Regions from separate parts of the Listeria sp. LM90SB2 genome, predicted to be linked through region 1. Evidence: riboswitches for the same ligand, from Rfam matches in the RefSeq annotation. Region 1 holds a riboswitch; each other region holds the start of a gene.
What was found. A riboswitch is a leader RNA that binds a small molecule or an ion and turns the genes downstream of it on or off. The one in region 1 is predicted to bind S-adenosylmethionine.
Positions count from the first base shown of each region.

Region 1 (5,359 bases):
AAGTCTCGCATAATGAAAAATTGAAAACCAAAATTCTCTGGAAACATCGAAAGAAAGTACTCTAAATCTTTAAAAGAATATTTGTAAATAGTGCACGGGGAAATGGTTGTAAACAGAAAGTCATCTACATTTCCTTGGAACAAACTATAGTAATTTACAAAAGAGCCTTTACCTAAGACTGTATAAATACTACTAGATTGCGGATTCATAGAAATAGACACGAAGCCTTCTACAATTAAATAGACATGGTTATTTCTTTGCGAGGCAGTATTTACTAAATCTGTATGTTTTGGAACTTTTAATTTTTCATATTTAATATTGCCTTCATGAGAAAGCCGAACAAACTCTTTATAATTAAATAATGCATCCATTATTAGCAGCCCCTTTACTTTTTTTGTTAACTATAATACATAATATCAAAATTAACAAAAAATTAATCTATATTAATTATACCAAATTGCCACTTTTTTGCCGATAATATGAACATTTAATGAGAAAAAGATGCAAAAAATATTATTTTGCATCTTTTAGCTATTTAGTAAAGCTCAGGTCGTCTATCTGTGAAAACTGGAATGATGCCTCGCGTTTCAGCAACAAGTTTTAAGTCAATCTCAGCATAAATATTTCCTTCGTCTTCACCGCCATGAGCGACAATATTTCCAAGTGGATCAATCACAAGTGAGTGCCCATTGAAATGATTATTAGGATCATCGCCAACTCGATTGACTGCAACGACAAAAGCTTGATTTTCAATAGCGCGTGCAATAAGTAGTTGCTCCCACTGAGTAACACGTTCGGCTGGCCACTGAGCTGAAACAAAAATGACTTCCGATCCTTCTGAAGTGTGTTTGCGAATCCATTCTGGAAATCTAATATCATAGCAAATGAAACCAGCGCAAGAAACACCGTCCAGTCGAAATAGATTTTTATCATTCCCAGCCTCTAAATAGAGATGCTCATTCATAAGCTGAAATAAGTGAACCTTCTTATATGAAGAAAGTAGTCCACCATATTTGTCGAAAGCATACATTGTATTAGAAAATTTGGTTCCTTCCGAAATAGAGACCGAGCCACCGATAATAGCAATTTGGTGTTTTTCAGAAAGTGTTGCTAAAAATTCTTTCGTTCTCTCCCCATTTAAATCAGCAACCCCAGCTAATTCATTTAAAGCATAACCTGTATTCCACATTTCTGGTAAAACTGCGATATCTGCCCCATTTTTTGCAGCTTCAACTATAGCTTTTTCAATCCGTGCATAGTTTGCATCAGGATATTTAAAAACTACATCAGTTTGACATAATGCCAACTTCCACATGTTCTTCGCTCCCTTTTTCTTTTAAAAATAACACAAGCTTGGTGACGAGTCCATATTGGAACACTTCGCACCAAGCTCTAAGTAGTGAATTAATCTTTTTTAAGACGTCTAGATAAGAAATTACCGAATGATTGTAGTGCTTGTACCATGATAATTAAAATAATAATGGTTGTATACATGACAGTTGGTTCGAAACGTTGGAAACCATATTGGTAAGCAATTGTTCCGAGTCCGCCAGCACCAACAAGTCCAGCCATTGCAGTCGCGCCGATTAGACCGATTGTAGCGATAGTTAAGCCAAGAACGATACCAGACCGAGCTTCGCGAATAACGACACTCCAAATGATTTTTGGTGTAGAAATTCCCATAGCTTGATAGGCTTCCACAACTCCACGGTCCACTTCCAAAAGGGCGGACTCCATTAAACGGGCAATATAAGGTGCCGTAAATACCACAAGTGGCATAATAACCCCTTGAATCCCAATAGTAGTCCCAACAACAAACCGTGTTACGGGAATCATTAAGAATAACAAAATAATAAACGGTAATGAACGTAAAATATTAATAACCCAGTTTAGAATACTGTAGGCAACCAGGTTTTCTGATTGACCACCTTTACGCGTTAATGTTAAAAATACGCCAAGTGGTAAACCAATCGCAAGTGAAATCACGAGTGTAATCCCAGTCATCGTAAGCGTTTCTAGAAATCCTTGCCAAAGTATCGGGCCCCATTCTTCAAAAAACAAACTCATAGTAACTCGACCTCCTCAACAACGACTCCAGATTCTTTCAAATAAGAAATAGCTTTACTGTATTCAACTTCGTCCCCTTTTAAATGAACGAGCAGTTTTCCAAGTGTTCCGTTTTTCAAATGATCAATTCCCCCAGCTAAAATGCTTGGAAGAACGTCGAATTTACGTGATACAAGAGCGAGCGCAGGTTCATCCGCTTCGTCTCCAATAAAATGAAGAGAAACCAATTTCCCAGTCGCAACATATTTTTCAAGCAAATCTTGCGGGATATCGAAACTAGCTTCCGATCCCACAAAGCGCTTGGTTGTCGCGTGTTTTGCTTTCGTGAAAATATCAAGAACCGTACCTTGTTCCACTAAATGACCATTTTCCATTACAGCAACCCGGTCACAAATACGTTGAATGACATCAAGTTCATGTGTAATTAAGAAAATCGTAATGCCGAGTTCCGCATTAATTTTAAGTAACAGTTGCAAAATTGCTTCTGTTGTTTCAGGGTCCAAGGCGCTTGTTGCTTCATCGCTTAAGAGAATTTCTGGCTCATGCGCAAGAGCACGAGCAATCGCCACACGCTGTTTTTGACCGCCAGAAAGTTGGCTTGGATAGTTGTTTCGTTTATCCTCTAAGCCAACAATTGACAAGTATTTATTTACGCGCGTCTCGATTTCGTCTTTTGAAACGCCTTCTAATTTTAATGGTTTGGCAATGTTATCATAGACAGTTGCGGTTTTTAGTAGGTTATATCCTTGGAAAATCATGCCGATTTTCCGGCGAGCGACACGAAGTTCTTTGCTTGATAGGGTAGATAAGTTCTTCCCATCAATCACAACTTGGCCGGCATCTGGACGTTCAAGCAGGTTGATGCAACGAACAAGGGTACTTTTCCCGGCGCCACTGTAACCAACGACACCGAAAATTTCTCCTTTTTCTACTGTAATAGAAACATTTTTGACGGCTTCTACGGTTTTTCCATTTACGTTAAATGATTTTGAAACTTGATGTAATTCGATCAAAATAAAACAACTCCCTAGAATGCAGGTACTACAGACCCATTAAATTCTTTTTCAATAAATGCTTTTACTTCATCTGAATGGTAATATTTTTCTAATGTTTTTACGACTTCATCGTCTTTGTTGGCACTACGAACAACGAAAACGTTTGGATATGGATTGTCTTTTGTAGGTTCGTGGTAAATGGCATCTTTATTAATAGAAAGTCCAGCGCCCATTGCAAAGTTAGTATTGATAGCTGCGGCTGCAACTTCATCTAATTGTGCAGGTATTTGAGAAGCTTCAAGTTCAACGATTTCAAGGTCAAGCGGGTTTTCAGCAATGTCTTTTTTCGTTGCTTTTTCTTCCACACCATCTTTTAATTTAATAACGCCAGCATCTTCAAACAGTTTTAAACCACGGTATTCGTTACTTGGATCATTTGGAACGGCAATTTTGTCGCCTTTTTTAAGATTTTTCAAGTCTTTAATATCGTTGGAGTAAATGCCCATTGGGAATGCTACTGTTTTAAAAGCAACGTCTAATTTGTAGCCTTTATCTTTCTTTTGTTGCTCTAAAAATGGAATTGTTTGGTAGTTATTCGCATCCAAATCACCATCATTTAAAGCTGTATTTGGCGTGTTATAATCATCAAATGTTTTGATTTTGATTTCAAGACCGTCTTTTTTCGCTAATTTTTGAACTTCTTCAGCGATTTGTTGGTGAGGTCCTGCTGTTGTTCCAATTGTAATTTTTTCTGTGCTTAAGGCTTTGTCGTCACTGCCTCCTCCACATGCTGCTAATCCTAAAACAAGACTTGATGCAAGTAAAATTCCTAACCCTTTTGTTAATTTTCTCATCTTTTTTCCTCCCTAGTATGTTGTGTGATTATCCAGATTTATTCATGAAAACAATAAAAAACTTCTCTATTTAGAATAGAGAAGTGGAAAGTCGAACATATCCAGCTCCTCTTATCTACCAAAATGGAATACACCATTTTGCTGGAATTAGCACCTTCACTTTACGCTTAAATAAAGTTAGGTTGCCGGGCTTCATCGGGCCAGTCCCTCTGCCGCTCTCGATAAGAGAAAATATTTTAGAAAAACCTGTTAGTTAAAAATATACGCACATTACCTTAATTTGTCAATGCTTTTTTAAGTTTTAAAAAAATCATACTGGACAAATACTTCAGAAAACTTTACTATTTTAATCAATGAAACTTGAAAAGGACGGGTGTAAAATGAAAATTTCCAAACGCTTGCAAAATTTACCAGATCAGTTTTTCTCTAGCCTTGTTGAAAAAGTTGGAAAAAAGGTGGCAGAAGGGCATGATGTCATTAATTTAGGACAAGGAAACCCAGACCAGCCAACACCCAAACATATTGTGGAAGCAATGAAAACAGCTTCAGAAAAACCACTTAACCACAAATATTCTTTATTTCGAGGAAAACACGAACTAAAACAAGCCGCTGCGGATTTTTACGCGCGTGAATATAATGTAACAATTGATCCAAACACGGAAGTAGCTATTTTGTTTGGGACAAAAACAGGTTTAGTGGAGCTGCCGATGTGTTTGATGGATCCAGGTGATACGATGCTTTTACCTGATCCGGGCTATCCTGATTATTTGTCAGGAGTAGTGTTAGGTGAAGTTCAATTTGAAAAAATGCCGCTTATTGCCGCAAATAATTTTTTACCAGATTTCACTAAAATTCCAGAAGACATAGCTGAAAAAGCTGAATTAATGTATTTAAATTATCCTAATAATCCAACTGGCGCTGTGGCTACGGCAGATTTCTTTGAAGAAACAGTCGCTTTTGCCAAGAATCATAATATCGTTGTTGCGCACGATTTCGCATATGGAGGTATTGGCTTTGACGGTAAAAAACCAATTAGTTTTTTAGAAACAAACGGTGCAAAAGAAGTTGGAATTGAACTTTATACACTTTCGAAAACATATAATATGGCTGGCTGGCGCGTTGGTTTTGCAGTTGGGAACAGCGAAGTTATTGAAGCTATTAATCTTATTCAAGATCATATGTATGTAAGTCTTTTTCCAGGGATTCAAGATGCTGCAATCGAAGCTTTAACAGGAGATCAGACTTGTGTGGGTGAATTAACCGCTCGTTATGAAAGTCGCAGGGATGCCTTTATTTCTGCTTGTAAGAAAATTGGTTGGGAGGCAGTTGCGCCGGCGGGTTCGTTCTTTGCTTGGATGCCAGTCCCGGAAAATTTTACAAGTAGCGAATTTGCTGATTATCTGCTAGAAGAGGTCAGTGTTGCCGTTGCGGATGGTAGTGGCT
Region 1 covers NZ_CP046449.1:317,563-322,921, forward strand. The annotation lists gene GL301_RS01540 (Crp/Fnr family transcriptional regulator) at 1-371, opposite strand, end outside; gene GL301_RS01545 (carbon-nitrogen family hydrolase) at 536-1,315, opposite strand; gene GL301_RS01550 (methionine ABC transporter permease) at 1,405-2,067, opposite strand; gene GL301_RS01555 (methionine ABC transporter ATP-binding protein) at 2,064-3,080, opposite strand; gene GL301_RS01560 (MetQ/NlpA family ABC transporter substrate-binding protein) at 3,095-3,916, opposite strand; SAM riboswitch class I at 4,025-4,144, opposite strand; gene GL301_RS01565 (pyridoxal phosphate-dependent aminotransferase) at 4,297-5,359, shown strand, end outside.

Region 2 (5,359 bases), 180 kb from region 1:
AACTGGTAAAATCGCATGCTCCGCCATATCCCAAAAAGAGTCGACCCCAATCGTTCGCATCCCTAGACTTGGAAGCCAACCTAGCTGAATCGAAAATACATCTATTAAAATCATCCCAAACCAAAAAATCGGAATCGAAATCCCAATATATGAAATCCCGTTTAATACTTTATCAATCCACGTATTTTCGTAATTCGCCGCAACTAAACCAAGTGGAATCGATAATAATAGCGTCAGAACAAGCGAAGTTCCCACCAAACCAAGTGTCGCCGGAATTCTCTCTAAAATTTGTTGCAAAACTGGCTGGCTATTCACAATCGAATAACCAAGATTTCCTTGCAACAAGTTTCCAAGCCAAATAAAGTACTGCACATAAATTGGTTGATCAAGTCCTAAACTTTGTCTAATTCGTTCCACATCGTCAGGATTCATATCAGGCGTAACAAAAGAATTCACGGGATCCCCGGGCGCTAATTTTATAAGTGCAAACGAAATAATCGAGATAATAAATAGCATCGGAATAATTTGCAATACGCGTTTTATGATTGTTTTTAGCATAATTTATCTCCTATCTAAAACACTAAAAATGACAAGTAAAAACCTGAACCTGCCAAAAACAAGCATGGCAGGCCAGATTTTTTACGAATGATTTTTAATTATTATTCCGTTAAATATAGTTTAGAAAGATCACGGAACATGGTTACTGGTTGTGGTGTGGCAGCTTTTTGACCACCGTAACGGCTATCAAGAGCTAGCACTGCATTATCATAAGAAATTGGATAAATTACAGCGTCATCAGCAATGGTGTTTTGGATTTTTTCATAGATTTCTTGACGTTCTTTATCGTCTGCAGTTACAGCACCTTTTTCCCAAAGTGCATCTAGATCTTTGTTGTGGTAGTTCGAATAGTTATATGGCGCATCGCTTAGGTATAGGGATTTATACGCATCAGGATCGTTCCCCATGATATAACCATTTAGTGCGATAGAGTAGTCTGCGTTTTTGCGGTCAAGTGTGATGTTGCTTAGTGCATTTGGATCTGTTGGTTTCAAGTCAAGTGTCACGCCGATTTCTTTGTATTGTTGTTGCAAGTAAAGCGCGATACTTTCTTGTGATTTACTGTTGTTTAAATAGTAAACAGTTAGTTTTTGACTTGTATCAAAACCACTTTCTTTTACTAATTTTTTCGCTTTGGCAATGTCTTGGTCGTATGTTTCTACTTTATCCGTGAAATATTTTGTGTTTTCTGTTAGGAACGAGGAAGCTGGTTTTGCGTATTCATCTGAACCGTATGCAGCATCAATGATTTCTTCACGATCAAGCGCATAAGAAAGGGCTTGGCGAAGTTCTTTTGATTTAAGTGCTGGTTGGTTTTCGTTGAATGTTGCATAGCTTAAGCGATTTTCCGGGTAAGTGATAATGTTTACCGCGCTCGCTTTTTCTACTTTGTTTCTATCAGAAGGTTGAATGGATTTTAGGTTGATTTCGCCATTTTGCAGTGCTAAATTAGCAGCGTTTTGGTCTTTTGTGATTCGGAAAGTAACTTTATCCAATTTTGGTTTGCCGTCAAAATAGTCGTTGAATCGTTCTAGGGAAACATATTCGCCTGTTTTGTATTCAACAAATTTGTACGGACCTGAGCCGATTGGATTTTTGTTTTTATCACTTTTCTCGATGTTTTCTACCCCTTCAAAAATGTGTTTTGGAATTGGGAAGAAAGTTTTAATTGTATTTTCAAAGGCTGGAGCAACAGTTGGTAAAGTGAATTTCACCGTTGTGTCGTCTACTGCTTCTACTTTTACAGGTTTATCGTCAAAAACAAAGTTGCCGCGGTTCGGGCTGTTTTGTTTTGTATCTAAAATAGAATTTACAGTAAATACTACATCGTCTGCAGTTAAAGGTTTGCCGTCGTGCCAAGTTAAACCATCTTTTAGTTTCACAGTGTAAGTTAAGTTGTCATCTGAAATATCTAAGCTTTTTGCAAGTGCCGGTTTCCCGTCAACTTCCCAAAATAGCGGTGCGTAAACAGCTTGTTGAATCGTTAATGTTACACGGTCAGAAGCGTAGTTCGGATTGATAACTTCTGGATCCCCAGTAACGCCGATAATTAGAGAGCCGCCGTCTTTCGCTTTGCCTGAACCATTTGCTTTGTCTGAACTAGCGCCAGAGCCTCCGCAAGCCGTTAACACCAAGGCAAAAACCGAGATAACCGCTACTAATAAAAATTTCTTCATCTAACAAAAACTCCCCTCTTTAAGCGCTAAAAAATAACGCTTCCTCTGTTTTTTGGTCAGAATCGAAGCGCCTCATTAAAAGCTACTACTTATCTGCCAGAATATTACTTCTGATCGGAATTAGCATAGAACTTGCGCTCCGCTGCTGGGCTTCACTGGGCCGATTCCCTCCACCGCTCTTGATAAGAAAACGTAATACTATTATTCCTATAAGTTTACTGTGAATTAAAGATACACTGAAACAAAGCAGATGTCAAGAAGAGAAAACCGGAATTCTAAAATTTTTTATAAAAATAGACTAGGCATAAAACCTAGTCTACACTTCTTATTTTGCAGCTTGTACTTCTTGATATTCCGGCTTCTTAGCAAATTCTGCTTTCGCAAACGGACAAAGCGGAACAATTTTCTTTCCTTCTGTTTTCGCTTTTTCGACCGCACGTTTCACAAGTTCTTGCGCTATTCCCTGACCTCGAGCCGCATCATCAACGCCTGTATGGTCAATAATAAACATATCTTCCCCAGTTGGCACAAAAGTCACTTCACCAACCTCGACTCCTTCATCATTTACCGCATAAATTCTATTTTCACCGTTTTTATATTCCATCTGATATCCTCCTATTTTTCGATATATTGAAGCGCTCCACTCGGGCAAGTATGAATCACCCGTTTCGCTTCTTCTTTCGATACATTATCCGGCATAATCCATGGTTTTCTATCCAAATTAAAAAGTTCTGCGTTACCTTTTACACAATTACCCGAATGCTCGCAAATATTTGTATTAAAATAAATATCTACCTCCGCCCCGCGATACTTCCGGTAGCCACGTTCTAGCAATGTTTCTTCGTCCATCTGATTACCTCCTTCGCCAAAGTTTCTCTACCTTTCATCTATTCCACTCTTCCCCCAAAAGAAAACGTCCGAAAAAGCTCCCCCAATCATTGACTTTCCATCCAGTTATTGAAATAATAAAGATATTTTATAAATTCATTTAAAAATAGAAGAAGGAGTGGAAATAATGGCATTTTATTTTGAAGAACCGTCCCGCACATTTAGTGAATTTTTACTTGTCCCAGGCTACTCATCCGCTGAATGTGTTCCAACAAATGTTAGCTTAAAAACACCAATCGTAAAATTTAAAAAAGGGGAAGAATCTGCTATCACAATGAACATTCCGCTTGTTTCCGCAATTATGCAAGCTGTTTCTGATGATAATATGGGGATTGCGCTTGCGACAGAAGGTGGCGTATCATTCATCTTCGGCTCCCAGTCCATCGAAAGTGAAGCTGCAATGGTTTCTCGCGTGAAAAATCATAAAGCTGGTTTCGTTATTAGTGATTCCAACATCAGCCCTGACAAAACACTTCAAGACATCCTTAATTTAAAAGAAAAAACGGGTCATTCTACAGTAGCAGTTACAGAAGACGGCACAGCGCACGGTAAATTACTTGGAATCGTGACAAGTCGCGACTACCGCGTAACGCGCATGAGCCCTGATGAAAAAGTAGCAGATTTCATGACTCCTTTCGAAAAATTAGTTACTGCTAACAAATCGACCACTTTAAAAGAAGCTAACAACATTATTTGGGACAACAAATTAAATGCCCTACCACTTGTAGACGATAACGAGCACCTAGTCCATATGGTATTCCGCAAAGACTATGACTCTAATAAAGAAAATAAATTAGAACTACTTGATTCCTCCAAACGTTACGTTGTTGGAGCTGGTATTAACACGCGCGACTACGAAGAACGTGTTCCCGCTCTAGTTGAAGCTGGCGCAGATATTCTGTGTATCGATTCCTCTGAGGGTTACTCCGAATGGCAAAAACGCACACTTGACTACGTTCGCGGTAAATACGGCGATACGGTCAAAGTTGGCGCAGGGAATGTTGTTGACCGCGATGGTTTCCGTTATCTTGCAGAAGCTGGCGCAGATTTCGTTAAAGTTGGCGTTGGTGGTGGTTCCATTTGTATCACGCGTGAACAAAAAGGTATCGGACGCGGGCAAGCAACTGCACTAATTGATGTGGCTAAAGCACGCGATGAATATTTTGAAGAAACAGGTGTATATATTCCAATTTGTTCTGATGGTGGAATTGTTTATGACTACCACATGACGCTAGCTCTAGCAATGGGCGCTGACTTTATCATGCTTGGTCGTTATTTCTCTCGTTTTGACGAAAGTCCTACTAATAAAGTGAATTTAAACGGCACGTATATGAAAGAATATTGGGGTGAAGGAGCTAACCGCGCGCGCAACTGGCAACGTTATGACCTTGGCGGCGACAAGAAATTATCTTTTGAAGAAGGCGTAGATTCTTATGTTCCTTACGCTGGATCTTTGAAAGACAATGTTGCCATCAGCCTTAGCAAAGTACGCTCTACTATGTGTAACTGCGGCGCGCTCAATATCCCTGAATTACAACAAAAAGCAAAAATCACCCTTGTTTCGTCCACTTCTATCGTAGAAGGCGGCGCGCATGACGTGGTTGTAAAAGATGCTTCAAATAATTTAATCAAATAAAATAAAATTGGTTGGTGTGAATTTGGTAAATTACCATTCTCACACCAACCAATTTTTTATTTATACATCTTACACAAAGGAATATTTTTCTTTAATATCTTCCATCGGTAGTGGTCGACTAAAATAATAGCCCTGGAAATAGTCTACTTTCATTTCCCGTAATTTTTCGACTTGCTCCATGTCTTCTACGCCTTCTGTAACTACTTTCCCGCCTAAATCATGACACAAATTGACAATCGCTCGAATAATAATTTGTTGTTTTCGATCTGTTTTTAAAAGCGCGATAAAGGACATATCTGTTTTCACAATATCAATCGGTAAGCTGCGTAAATACGCAAGCGAACTATAACCTTTCCCAAAATCATCCATACTTACTTTGACACCAAGGTCTTTTATTTTTCGTAAGTTTTTATCCGCTATAGCTAGTTCCGTTATTTCGCCTCGTTCGATAATCTCTATTTCTAAGCATTCCGGATACTTTAAATGTTCTTTCACATAATCATGTAAAAAAGTCATATACGTACTGCTCGCTACATAATGTGCCGGAATATTAATCGAAATTGAAAAACGTCCTCCTAGCTGATTAATCTGTTTTATCGCT
Region 2 covers NZ_CP046449.1:141,845-147,203, reverse strand. The annotation lists gene GL301_RS00745 (ABC transporter permease) at 1-558, opposite strand, end outside; gene GL301_RS00740 (ABC transporter substrate-binding protein) at 660-2,234, opposite strand; SAM riboswitch class I at 2,321-2,423, opposite strand; gene GL301_RS00735 (GNAT family N-acetyltransferase) at 2,560-2,838, opposite strand; gene GL301_RS00730 ((4Fe-4S)-binding protein) at 2,850-3,083, opposite strand; gene GL301_RS00725 (IMP dehydrogenase) at 3,250-4,758, shown strand; gene GL301_RS00720 (EAL domain-containing protein) at 4,828-5,359, opposite strand, start outside.
Region 2: it holds a riboswitch for S-adenosylmethionine, as region 1 does, so the genes downstream of both, GL301_RS00740 (ABC transporter substrate-binding protein) here and GL301_RS01560 (MetQ/NlpA family ABC transporter substrate-binding protein) in region 1, are expected to answer to the same signal.

Region 3 (5,359 bases), 1.4 Mb from region 1:
TGACTTATGTAGTTACCGCAGTAGATGATGAGAAAATAACTGTAGATGCTTCAATTAAGCGAACAGAAGGAACGAAAACAGCTGTAATTAGTAAGGAAATTACACTTATGACTTCGACAGCTGATGAAACTGCAGTAATCGATGTGACGAGTGTGGCTCTAGCAGCTGGGAAGTATACATCCTTAACAGATGTTCGAAGTGAAGGGCATTTTCATATTTATGCAGAAACCATGGATAACGTGTCCATCGATCCTAAATACGTTAAACTAACAGAAGACCCTGAAAACCCGGTTGATTGGAATGCGCCAGGTGTTTATTATGTGACTGCATCACTTGACCCGGCGAGTGGATATACAGCGAAAGATGTGAAAGTAAGTGTCGCTGTAGTTGATGTTGGAAGTCCGAAAGTTATTTCTGTAAACATGAAACCGTACAATCCAACAACCGCTCTTGTCGTTGCGGAAGATGATATTAATGGCGCAGGCGTGTATAAAATCAACTGGGCAATTAAAGACGCGAATGGACTTATTATCCAACAAGGTGTGGAAGAGAGTGGTGCTACCATTCGAGTTCAAACGCCAGTTCCAATTGATCTCTCTACATTGAATGATGGCAATTATACCTTGTCAGTATCAGCGGCTGACAGAATTGGTCATACATCAGAAGCCTCAGAAAAAGCGTTCACAGTAGACAGACAAGCGCCAGTTGTGACAGCTGACGACAAGATCACGTATGAAATAAACACCAAGAAAACAGAAGAGCAATTTTTAAACGATGTAAATGTAAAAACGGAAGCCGGAGCGGTGATTAAAACCAATTTTGATACGATGGTGAGAATGGATTCGCCAGGCGATTATACGGTTTTAGTGGAAGCTACCGATGCAGCGGGCAACCAATCTGATCCCATTTATGTCATTGTAACAGTAGAAGATACGGTAGCACCGATTATAAGTGCAGACGAAGCGATTAGTTATAACCAGGGAAATACACGAACAGAAGCACAATTTCTGGCTGATATTCATGCAACAACAGATGAACCAGCAACGATTACAAGTGATTTTGCGGATCAAGTGAAATTTGATACACCAGGAGTCTACGCAGTCACATTAAAGGCAAACGATATTAGCGGAAACCAAGCAATACCAAGAACAGTAAATGTCACAGTTAAAGATGTCATTGCTCCAGTAATTACAGCAGATGAAGCGATTATTTACGAAAAAGGCATAACCAAATCTGCTACTGATTTCTTAACAGATGTGCATGCTGCTACAAACGATGGCTCGGCAATCACCTCTAATTTTGCAACGGTAGTAGATTTAAATAGACCGGGGGATTACGATGTCACACTTAACTCGACAGATGCAGGTGGCAATAAATCTGACCCAATCACCGTAACAGTTACCGTACGTGATACAACACCACCAGTTATTACAGCAGATACAACTATCACTTACGAAAAAGGAACCACGAAAACTGCAGCTGCCTTTTTAACGGATGTAAATGCAACAACGAATGACGGCTCAGCAGTAACTTCTAACTTCAACCCAAATAGTTTGAAGCAAGTAGGGACTTATCAAGTGACGTTAAGCGCTATTGATGAAAATGGGAACTATGCTTTGCCAGTCAAGGTAACTGTTATTGTGCAAGATACGCAAAAACCTGTAATATCATCTAGTGCCACAAGCATTACGTATGAACGCGGCGAAAAGAAACAAGAAACAGGATTCTTCCTAGATTTAGCTATTAAAACGGATGACGGCACACCAGTTACAAGTGATTTTGATACAGCGGTAAATCTGGATACAGCGGGAAGTTATACTGTGACGCTAAACGCAGAAGACGAAAGTGGCAATAAAGCAGATCCAGTCACTATTACCGTCATTGTCGCTGATACAGAAAAACCAATTATCACAGCAGATACAACGATAACCTACGCAAAAGGAACAACCAAAACTGCTGCTCAATTTTTAACAGATATCCACGCAACGACGAATGATGGATCAACCATCACGAGCAATTTTGACCCAACTGTCCTTACGCAAGAAGGAACTTACAAAGTCGTATTAAATGCAAAAGATGATAGCAACAACGAAGCAGATCCAGTAACTGTTACTATCACCGTGGTAGATACAAAAGGACCGATTATCAATGCATTAAATACAATCACCTATGAAAGAACTATCAATAAAAACGAAGCGGATTTTTTAGCAGATATTGAAGCAACTACAGATGATGGCTCTACAATAACAACGGATTTTAATAGTAAAGATCTTGATACGGTTGGTACCTACACAGTCACATTAAATGCAGAGGATGCAAGTGGCAATAAAGCAACGCCCGTAAAAGTGACAATGAAAGTAGAAGATAACATTCCTCCCATCATCACAGCTGACCAATCAATCACTTACGAAAGAGGCATTACAAAAACAGAGCAAGCATTCTACACCGATATTAATGCCGCAACAAGTGACAACAGCGCAATCAGCTCTGATTTTTCGAAAATCGATTTAACAAAAACAGGAAATTATGAAGTCTTACTCCAAGCAACGGATCAAAGTGGAAACAAAGCATTGCCACTTAAAATTAATGTGCTAGTTCAAGATACTATCGCTCCGGTTATAAAAACAACCAGCCGAGAAATAACAAACGAGCGTGGTGTACCAATGACCGAACAACAACTACTTGCAAGAATTGGCGCCAATACAGATGACGGTTCCAAAATAACCACCGATTATAACCCTGCAATTGTTAACACATCAGGGGATTATCTAGTTCATCTGTATGCTGTTGATGCCGCAGGGAACCAAGCCACACCTGTAGAAATTACTATTCATGTAAAGGATACTACCGCGCCAATCATTACGGCAGATAAGAAAATTAGTTATCCTGTTGGAACAGATAAAACGGTAACGGAATTTTTACAAGACATTCATGCTACAACGGACGATGGTTCTAAAATCACGACAGATTTCGATCCAAATATGTTGAAAACAAAAGGAACATATACTATCCACTTAAATGCAGTAGATGCAGACGGGAATAAAGCTAAGACAATCGATGTAAGCCTCACAGTAGAAGAGAAAGTGACGCCGCCGACACCACCGACACCAGATGATGGTGGAAATAATACGAATAACGGCAGCAATGGGACAAATGATAGAAACGCCAATATAACGGTAAATCCTACCAAGCAAAATACTACCGCTACAAATGAAAGCATCCCAGCATTAGGTGATACAACATCAACTATTCCAGTTATCGTAGGTATGTTCCTTTTAGCCACTTCACTTGTTCTTATTAGACGCAAATAAAAAAAGCTAGCGACAAACATGTCGCTAGCTTTTTAGGCTGTTTTAGCTTTTTTCTTTTGTTTAGGTTTTTTTGACTTTCTGGAAATAAAACGAACGAGGCTAATAATAAGAGATACAACATATTCACCGAATGAACCGATGAATATGGCAATAGCTATTTCTGTTTGGGACATCCCGCCGCCGTAAAAACTAATGAAAAATACCACACCACTTGCAATTAGTCCCATAGTTGCTAGGAAATATTTAAACCAATATAAACGAAAAACAAAATCAAATAAACATAAAACTGCTAAAAATCCAAGAAAAATAATCAAGGATAGTGGAATTAAACTCATAGTTACAATCTCCTTTAGTTAAGTAAAACATCTTTTTTATCCATCTATCATACCACAGGTTACAAATAATGATAAGTGAAAAAATAATGAACGCTAATTTTCAGCTAATTTTAGCGGATAGATGACTGTTTTATCATAACACAAAACCGAATTATTATTGCATCTGGCACCAGTTTATGGTATTCTATCTTAGAATTAAAATTTATCTCTTATCCAGAGCGGTAGAGGGACTGACCCTTTGAAGCCCAGCAACCTACACATATAAGTGAAAGGTGCTAATCTGTTGCAGGAGTATTATCTTCTGAACGATGAGAGCAAAGGTATAATTATAGCCTTTCTCTATTCGTGCGCGTTTTGTGCAAAATAGAGAGAGGCTTTTTATATGAGACGTATTTGGAGAGAATTGAAGGAGGAAAATAAATTGGCTAAGAACCGTCATCTATTTACATCAGAATCGGTTTCTGATGGACATCCAGATAAAATTGCAGATCAAATATCTGATGCAATTTTAGATGCAATTATTTCAAAAGATCCGGACGCACGTGTCGCTTGTGAGACTACTGTGACAACGGGTTTAGTATTAGTAGCAGGTGAGATTACCACCTCTGTTTATGTGGATATTCCTAAAATCGTGCGTGATACAATTAAAGAAATCGGCTATACACGTGCAAAATATGGTTTCGATGCAGAAACGTGTGCCGTTTTAACAGCGATTGATGAACAATCCCCAGATATTGCGCAAGGAGTCGACGAAGCACTAGAATCAAGAAGTGGTAAGGAAATCGATGCGGCTATTGAAGCAATCGGAGCGGGAGACCAAGGATTAATGTTCGGTTTTGCAACAGATGAAACAGAAGAATTAATGCCACTGCCAATCTTTTTAGCACATGGCTTAGCACGTAAGTTAACAGAATTACGTAAAACAAATAAATTAGACTACTTGCGTCCCGATGCGAAAACACAAGTAACGGTGGAATACGATGAATTTAATCAACCAGTTCGGATTGATACAATTGTTGTTTCGACGCAACATCATCCGGACATTACGCAAGAGCAAATCGCAAAAGACTTGCACACGTACCTTTTCCCAGAAGTGATTGATGCCTCTTTCTTAGATGAAGATACGAAATACTTTATTAATCCAACTGGTCGCTTTGTTATTGGTGGTCCTCTTGGCGATGCGGGCTTAACTGGGCGTAAAATTATCGTGGATACATACGGTGGTTATGCGCGTCACGGCGGGGGAGCGTTCTCCGGTAAAGATCCGACCAAAGTTGACCGATCGGGCGCTTATGCTGCAAGGTATGTAGCTAAAAATATCGTTGCTGCAGGACTTGCTAAAAAAGTAGAAGTACAAGTCGCGTATGCTATCGGAGTTGCTCGTCCAGTTTCCATTTCGATTGACACATATGGAACAAGTGACTATTCAGAACAAGAATTAATTGATGGCGTTAATGAGCTATTTGATTTACGCCCAGCTGGGATAATTCATATGCTTGATTTGCGTCGCCCAATTTATCGTCAAACAGCTGCATTTGGTCATTTTGGCCGTAGCGATCTTGATTTACCTTGGGAAAGAACCGATAAAGCAGAAGCCTTAAAAAAATTAATCGTAAAATAAGCTTAACCGAACATTTCTTGTAAGGAATGTTCGGTTTTTTTCTTTCCTAAACAGTGCAAAGAAAGTCTAGTTATGATATGATAGACGTTGTG
Region 3 covers NZ_CP046449.1:1,713,043-1,718,401, reverse strand. The annotation lists gene lapB (surface-anchored adhesin LapB) at 1-3,311, shown strand, start outside; gene GL301_RS08445 (hypothetical protein) at 3,344-3,646, opposite strand; SAM riboswitch class I at 3,853-3,961, shown strand; gene metK (methionine adenosyltransferase) at 4,068-5,267, shown strand.
Region 3: it holds a riboswitch for S-adenosylmethionine, as region 1 does, so the genes downstream of both, metK (methionine adenosyltransferase) here and GL301_RS01560 (MetQ/NlpA family ABC transporter substrate-binding protein) in region 1, are expected to answer to the same signal.